2 regions of the Paenibacillus sp. sgz302148 genome follow, and region 1 is predicted to be linked to the other one. Evidence: riboswitches for the same ligand, from Rfam matches in the RefSeq annotation. Region 1 holds a riboswitch; the other holds the start of a gene.
What was found. A riboswitch is a leader RNA that binds a small molecule or an ion and turns the genes downstream of it on or off. The one in region 1 is predicted to bind S-adenosylmethionine.

Region 1 (3,418 bases):
AGGGCAAAGATCTCGATCAGGCCTACGAATGGCTGCGTCTGATTCGTCTTCGTTACCGCCGGGAGAAAGCGCTGCACGATCAGGACGCTGCGCAAGCGGGATGAGCGATTTCCCCAAGTGAATCTGACGATACAAAAAACGTGCGCCGCACCTCGAACCGAACCGCAGATCGGATCAACGTGTTGCGCACGTTTTTTAATTAAACAGGGCCATCGTCACAACCAGTCTTTTTTGCGGAAAATATACAGCATCGCCGCGCCGAGCAGGAACATGACGGCAAGCAGGACGATGGAGCCGTATTGGTAATGCATCAGCGGAATAAAATCAAAGTTCATTCCGTAAATGCCGGTAATGAAGGTAAGCGGCATGAAAATCGTCGTCAGCGCCGTGAACACGCGCATGATTTCGTTCGCCCGGTTGGCCAGGCTGGATTGATAGGCTTCTCGTAAGTTGCCTACCAGCTCTCGGAACGTTTCGAACGTCTCGGAAATTTTGACGGCATTTTCATGGATGTCGCTAAAATATTTTTGCAGCTGATCGTCAATCAGCTTCAGATCTTTTTTGTTTAACGTAAAGATAAGCTCTTTTTGCGGGCCAAGCACTTTACGGAGCCACAAAATTTCGCTTCGCAGACCGATAATTTCGATCAGATGCGATTTTTTTGTATGCATAAGAATGTCTTCTTCAAGATTTTCGATTTTGGCTTCAATCCGGTCGCCGACCGAGAAATAATTGTCCACGACCAAGTCGACGAGGTGATACAGGAACCGGTCCGGCGTGCTGACTTCCTCTTCCCATAGGAGCGGCTTGAGCGCGCGCAGCTCGTTGATTTTCTGCTTCGTCACCGTAATGATGAAATGTTTGCCCAAGAAGATGTTCAGGGCGCGCAGGAAAATCTCTTCGTCGTCGTACCGGATGCTGTTGATCACGATAAAATAATGGCCTTCGTAAATTTCGATCTTCGGACGCTGCTCTTCGACGCTTAAGCAGTCTTCCACCGCGAGATCATGCATGTGGAATAACGGCTGCAGCACTTCCAAATCTTCAATCCCGGCATCAATCCAATAAAAGCCGCTATCCGGCGGCGTTAGCGTTGTGGCAATATCCTCGACGAGCGTGAAAATGCCGTTGTTGACCATGCGAATTTTCATCTGATATTCCTCCTTTTCGTTTGCGGGAAGCTCAAACCAGCTCCGAAAAACGGGCAGGACGATATCAGCGGCCACGGCACCCTTATGTTAGGTCATGCAGGGAGTGCGCGCCGACAGGTTACGTTCTTTAACGATGCCCTCGAAGCTAGTATTGCCTTTTCATTCCGGCGGTTACGCATGCCGCAGCATATTGCGGGCTTCGGTCGGTCGCCTTCCATACATGTTCCACCTCTTTGCACACAGTTTGCAGTACCTGTCTAGTATATAATGCAAATGAAGGCGCGGGCAAGCGGCAAAATGATCATTTATCGCGGTTTACGCGCCCTTTACAGACTATGGCTTATAGTGAAAACTGTGACTTGACGATAGAGGATTTTTCGATTAGAGTAAGGATTAAGATTGTGACAACTGCATATTAATCATGCTGTTTTCTTATCAAGAGTAGGCGGAGGGACTAGCCCAATGATGCCCGGCAACCGGCGTTTCCGAACAGGTCACGCACGGTGCTAATTCTTGCGGAAGCTTTAATGTTTCTGAGAGATGAGAGAGGCGCCCTGATGATGGATGACAAGGACACCTTTCTTTTTGTGGAGGGGTCCTTTTTTTCATGGTGCCAAGCGTCTCCTACTCCAACATGAATTTATTATTTTGTAAAAGGAGCGGTTGCTATGCCGATTAAAGTACCGGACAATTTGCCTGCCAAAGAAGTGTTAGTGAATGAAAATATTTTCGTGATGGACGAATCTGTTGCGTATCACCAAGATATCCGCCCGCTCAAAATCGTCATCCTGAACATTATGCCGACGAAAGAAACGACGGAAACGCAGCTGCTTCGCCTTATCGGCAACACGCCGCTGCAGGTTGAATTCGTGCTGCTGCATCCGAAAACCCATACATCCAAAAATACCGATCCCGAACACCTCGAGCAATTTTACAAAACGTTTGAAGAAATCGCTCACGAGCGGTTTGACGGCATGATCATTACCGGCGCTCCCGTCGAGCAGATGGATTTCGAGGAAGTGACATACTGGGAAGAGCTGAAGGACATCATGTCCTGGAGCCGCACGCACGTTACCTCGACGATGCATATTTGTTGGGCCGCGCAAGCGGGCCTGTACTATCATTTCGGCGTACCGAAATACGGGCTCGACGAAAAAATATTCGGGGTATTCCCGCACACGATCACAAAGCGCAACGTGAAGCTGCTGCGCGGGTTCGACGAAATGTTCTTCGTTCCCCAGTCCCGCCATACCGAGGTGCGCAAGGAAGACATCGAGAAGGCCGAAGGCCTCGAAATTTTGTCCGAATCGGAGGAAGCGGGCGTATATATCGCGGCTTCGACCGACGGCAAGCAAATTTTCGTGACCGGACATTCCGAATACGATCCGCTGACGCTGAAATGGGAATACGATCGGGATGTAGCCAAAGGTCTTGCGATTGCGCTGCCGAAAAATTATTTTCCGCACGACGACCCGAACCGTCTGCCGCTATCCACATGGCGCGCGCATGCCAACCTGCTGTTCTCGAATTGGCTGAACTATTACGTTTACCAAGAAACGCCGTTTGATTTAGGCGCTGGAATATAATTTTGCGATTTTGCCGAATTAAGCACATGCTTTCGAAGCGAGTTTTGTTGCGAAGCTTGTCTAAGAAGCAAATGCTTCACAAAACTTTTAGGAGGACATGACCGACCATGAAGATTGAAAGCCGTTTAGCTCAAATCGGATCGCAGGAGGAGCCCGTTACCGGAGCGGTCAGCTTCCCGGTTTACCAAGCAACCGCATTCCGCCACCCGAAGCTGGGACAAAGCACCGGGTTCGACTATTCCCGCACCAAAAGCCCGACCCGCGCCGTGCTGGAGGAAGCGTTCGCCGAACTGGAATCGGGCGACGCCGGATTCGCCTGCAGCTCCGGCATGGCCGCGCTGCAAATCGTATTCGCTTTGTTCAGCCAGGGCGATCACCTGCTCGTTTCGCTGGATTTGTACGGAGGGACGTATCGCCTGCTTGAGAAGGTGATGAGCCGCTTCGGCGTGACGGCGACCTACGTCGATACGAACGATCTGGACGCGCTCGAGGCGAACTTCCGCGACAATACGAAAGGCTTGCTGATCGAGACTCCAACGAATCCGCTCATGATGGTGACCGATCTTGAGTTGGTGTGCGGCTGGGCGAAGAAGAAGGGCATCCTCTCCATCGTCGACAATACGCTGCTGACCCCGTTCTTCCAGCGTCCGATCGAGCAGGGCGCCGATATCGTCGTGCACA
Region 2 (3,418 bases), on a different contig from region 1:
ATGATGATTATCTAGTATGTCATCAGATTTGGGAAATCGCATTTTACAAAATGCATGAGCATGTGGGTATTCTGCCATCGTATTATTTCCCTCCGAATGAGAGGGAGCGGAAGCGTTTTGCGGAAGACAAAAACAATCGATTCGTGATGCTTGTCGACGGTGAAATCGTGGCAGTCGGAATCATTGACGGGAATGAACTAAGTCATGTCTCCGTTCGCCCTGATGTTCAATCGCGTGGATACGGCAGAGCTTTTGTTTCATTTCTTGTCAATGAAATGATGCGTCGGGGCGAAACAATCGTGAAGCTCGGGGTGGTCAAAGGCAATCCTGCGAAAACATTGTATGAGCGTCTTGGTTTCAAAGAGAAATCCTTAACCCATTGGCTAACAAAATACTATAAACCGGACACCCGGTTGAGCAGACCGCCAAGCGAATATTTATCATAAAAAAGGAGTCGTTAAGCGATGTACGAACATCTCGTCGTATTCAAGTTCAATACGAACGTCACCCCCGCCAAACAACAGGAGCTGCTGGATCAATTGCTCGCGTTCCGGGGACGTATTCCCGGAATTTTGGATATAAGTGCAGGGATTAATGCAACGGAAGAAGTCGAGAATATTCACGGCTATTCGCTCGGATTACGGGTTACGTTCGAAGATCTTGCCTCGCTTCGTTCATACGGGCCGCACCCCGTCCATCAGGAATTTGTGAAATCGTTGGACGGTATACTGGAAAACGTGATAGTCGTTGATTACCCCAAAGTTTGATTCGATACAGAAGGGCTGCCGCGTGCAGCCCTTCGCTTCGCTAACGGGCAAACCTCAAAGGATTAGGCTGTTCATAAAAAGGCAGGATTGTGGAATTATTTAACGAATTGAAAACACAAGTGATAATTTAGTAATTCATAACGAATATTAGAACAGGAGAATGTAGAAAATGCCGAGCAAAAAAACGGATGCTGCGGATGTGAGCGGTTACTGTTGCATGAGATTTCCAGTCACGGATTTGAAAAAGTCGGTGGATTTTTATTGCGATGTGTTGGGTTATGAATTGATTTCAGCAGATTATTCGTTCGGAGAGGCACATGTTGCATTGAAAAATGGAAACGGTCCGGGTATTTTTTTAATGGAAACCAGACCGGAAGATGTCACGCAATTGAAGTTTGTATTCCCTCGTTCATTCTTTATCACAAACAGCACGGGACATGTGACGATGGTTGAGCTGTTAACGAAGGATTTGCTTGCTTTGCATGAACGGATGAAACAAGCCGGAGCCCATATTGATAAAGAACCTGTATTTACGAATGATTTCGGTTATTTCACCTTTTATGATCCGGACGGGCACTATTTTCGGGCGGTCGAAGAAAGGGGCATGTGAAAAAGCTAGTGTTGAACAGCAAAAGTTCCTCAGCTCCATCATCTCGGAAATTCGAGGCTCTTAGAGCGTTCGAATAGATCGAAATGATGCAGCGTAATAAGCATCATCGCAACATTCAAAATATTTCCATTTGACTTCTGTTATGATCAACACTATACTCAATTTAAATTGAATACAAACGATACTTTCTTATCGAGAGCGGCGGAGGGACAGGCCCTGTGAAGCCCGGCAACCGATTCTAGATCCAGCGAATATGTGGATTTGGAGTGTCATGGTGCTAAATCCTTCAGAATTCATGTCAGAATTCTGGTAGATGAGAAGAGGACGATGATGACTTGTCAGCCCTTTTCCGTTGTGCCGGAAAAGGGCTTTTGCAATAGCCCGATTAGAAACGAGAGGGGACAATCATGATACAGCTTAAACAACTGTCAAAGACCTACGGCCATAAACATAAACAGACCGTGGCGCTTACAGATGTCGATGTCACGATTGATCGAGGCGAAATCTTCGGGATTATCGGACATTCGGGCGCGGGCAAGAGTACCTTGCTGCGCAGCATCAATATGCTGGAACGCCCAACGACAGGAGAAGTATGGATTGGCGACACCAATCTCACCGCTTTGTCCGAGGCAGAGCTGCAGGGAGCGCGTCGGAAGATCGGGATGATCTTTCAGCATTTTAACTTATTGTCGTCAGCCACGGTCTTCGATAATATCGCGTTTCCACTGCGGTTAGTCCGGACACCAAAAGCGGAAATCGAAGAGAAAGTGGGCAAGCTGTTGCAGCTTGTCGGCCTGGAAGAACACCGCAACAAATATCCATCTCAGCTGTCCGGCGGACAGAAGCAGCGTGTAGGTATCGCTCGTGCGCTTGCGAATGATCCCGAGGTGTTATTATGCGATGAGGCTACTTCCGCACTGGATCCGCAGACGACCCAATCCATCCTACGGCTGCTGCTTGATATTAATAAGCAATTCGGGATTACGATTGTTCTCATTACCCATGAGATGCACGTCATTCAGACGATTTGCGATAAGGTAGCGGTGATACATGATGGACGCATCGTAGAACAAGGTCCTGTGACTGAGGTATTCTTGAAGCCGCAGCATGCAGTAACGCGAGAATTCATCCGGGAAGAGAACGAAAGCGCAGAGCTGCTGGACCGCATAATCGCTTCGCTACCGTCGAACGATCATACGGAGGTAGTGAAGATCAACTTCCTAGGAACATCGACGTACCAGCCTATCCTATCCGAAGTGGTGCAGGCAACAGGCGTTTCCTTTGCCATCCTGCAGGGGACGATCGCTACCATGAAGGACGTCCCTTATGGCCAGCTCATCGTGCGGTTTGAAGGGGCTAAAGAAGCGATTGCCAAGACGCATGAGCTGCTGCGTCCACAGGTTCATGAGATGGAGGTGATCGGATAATGCTCTTATCTACGGGGTTTGATTTCTCGAAAATTTATTGGTCCGAAATATGGACGGCAACATGGGATACTTTGCGAATGTTGCTCTTCTCAGGTCTGTTTACATTGATTATCGGCCTTCCGATCGGGATCTTGCTGTTCATGACGGCAAGAGGAAATTCGGCTTGGAGCCGGATGCTCTATCGGGTGATTTCGTTCATCGTCAATATTTTACGTTCCGTACCTTTCGTCATTCTGATGATCTCGGTCATCCCTTTGACGAAATTAATTGTTGGGGTTTCGATCGGTGTCATTGGCTCCATTCCGCCGCTTGTGCTCGCAGCGGCTCCGTTCTTCGCCAGACTCGTGGAGACCTCGCTTCGTGAAGTGGATCGCGGGGTGATCGAAGCGGCTGAAGCGATGGGAGCTACAAAAGGACAGATCGTGAGCAAAGTATTACTGCCGGAATCCATGCCGAGTCTGATTGCGGGCATCACCATCACGATTGTAACGTTAGTCTCCTACACGGCGATGTCCGGATTGATTGGGGGCGGCGGTCTTGGGGATTTGGCCATTCGATACGGTTACCAAAGGTATGAGATCGAGGTCATGATCGTTGCCGTCATCTTAATGATT

Region 2: another riboswitch for S-adenosylmethionine. It lies ahead of AC0LWM_RS20295 (methionine ABC transporter ATP-binding protein); the one in region 1 lies ahead of metA (homoserine O-acetyltransferase MetA).

The regions. Positions count from the first base shown of each region.
Region 1 covers NZ_JBVYOJ010000005.1:36,354-39,771, reverse strand. Annotated here, with positions in the region: gene AC0LWM_RS08975 (HRDC domain-containing protein) at 1-104, shown strand, start outside; gene corA (magnesium/cobalt transporter CorA) at 216-1,151, opposite strand; SAM riboswitch class I at 1,581-1,698, shown strand; gene metA (homoserine O-acetyltransferase MetA) at 1,820-2,737, shown strand; gene AC0LWM_RS08960 (PLP-dependent transferase) at 2,845-3,418, shown strand, end outside.
Region 2 covers NZ_JBVYOJ010000013.1:181,283-184,700, reverse strand. Annotated here, with positions in the region: gene AC0LWM_RS20310 (GNAT family N-acetyltransferase) at 1-446, shown strand, start outside; gene AC0LWM_RS20305 (Dabb family protein) at 465-767, shown strand; gene AC0LWM_RS20300 (VOC family protein) at 937-1,377, shown strand; SAM riboswitch class I at 1,564-1,697, shown strand; gene AC0LWM_RS20295 (methionine ABC transporter ATP-binding protein) at 1,785-2,804, shown strand; gene AC0LWM_RS20290 (methionine ABC transporter permease) at 2,804-3,418, shown strand, end outside.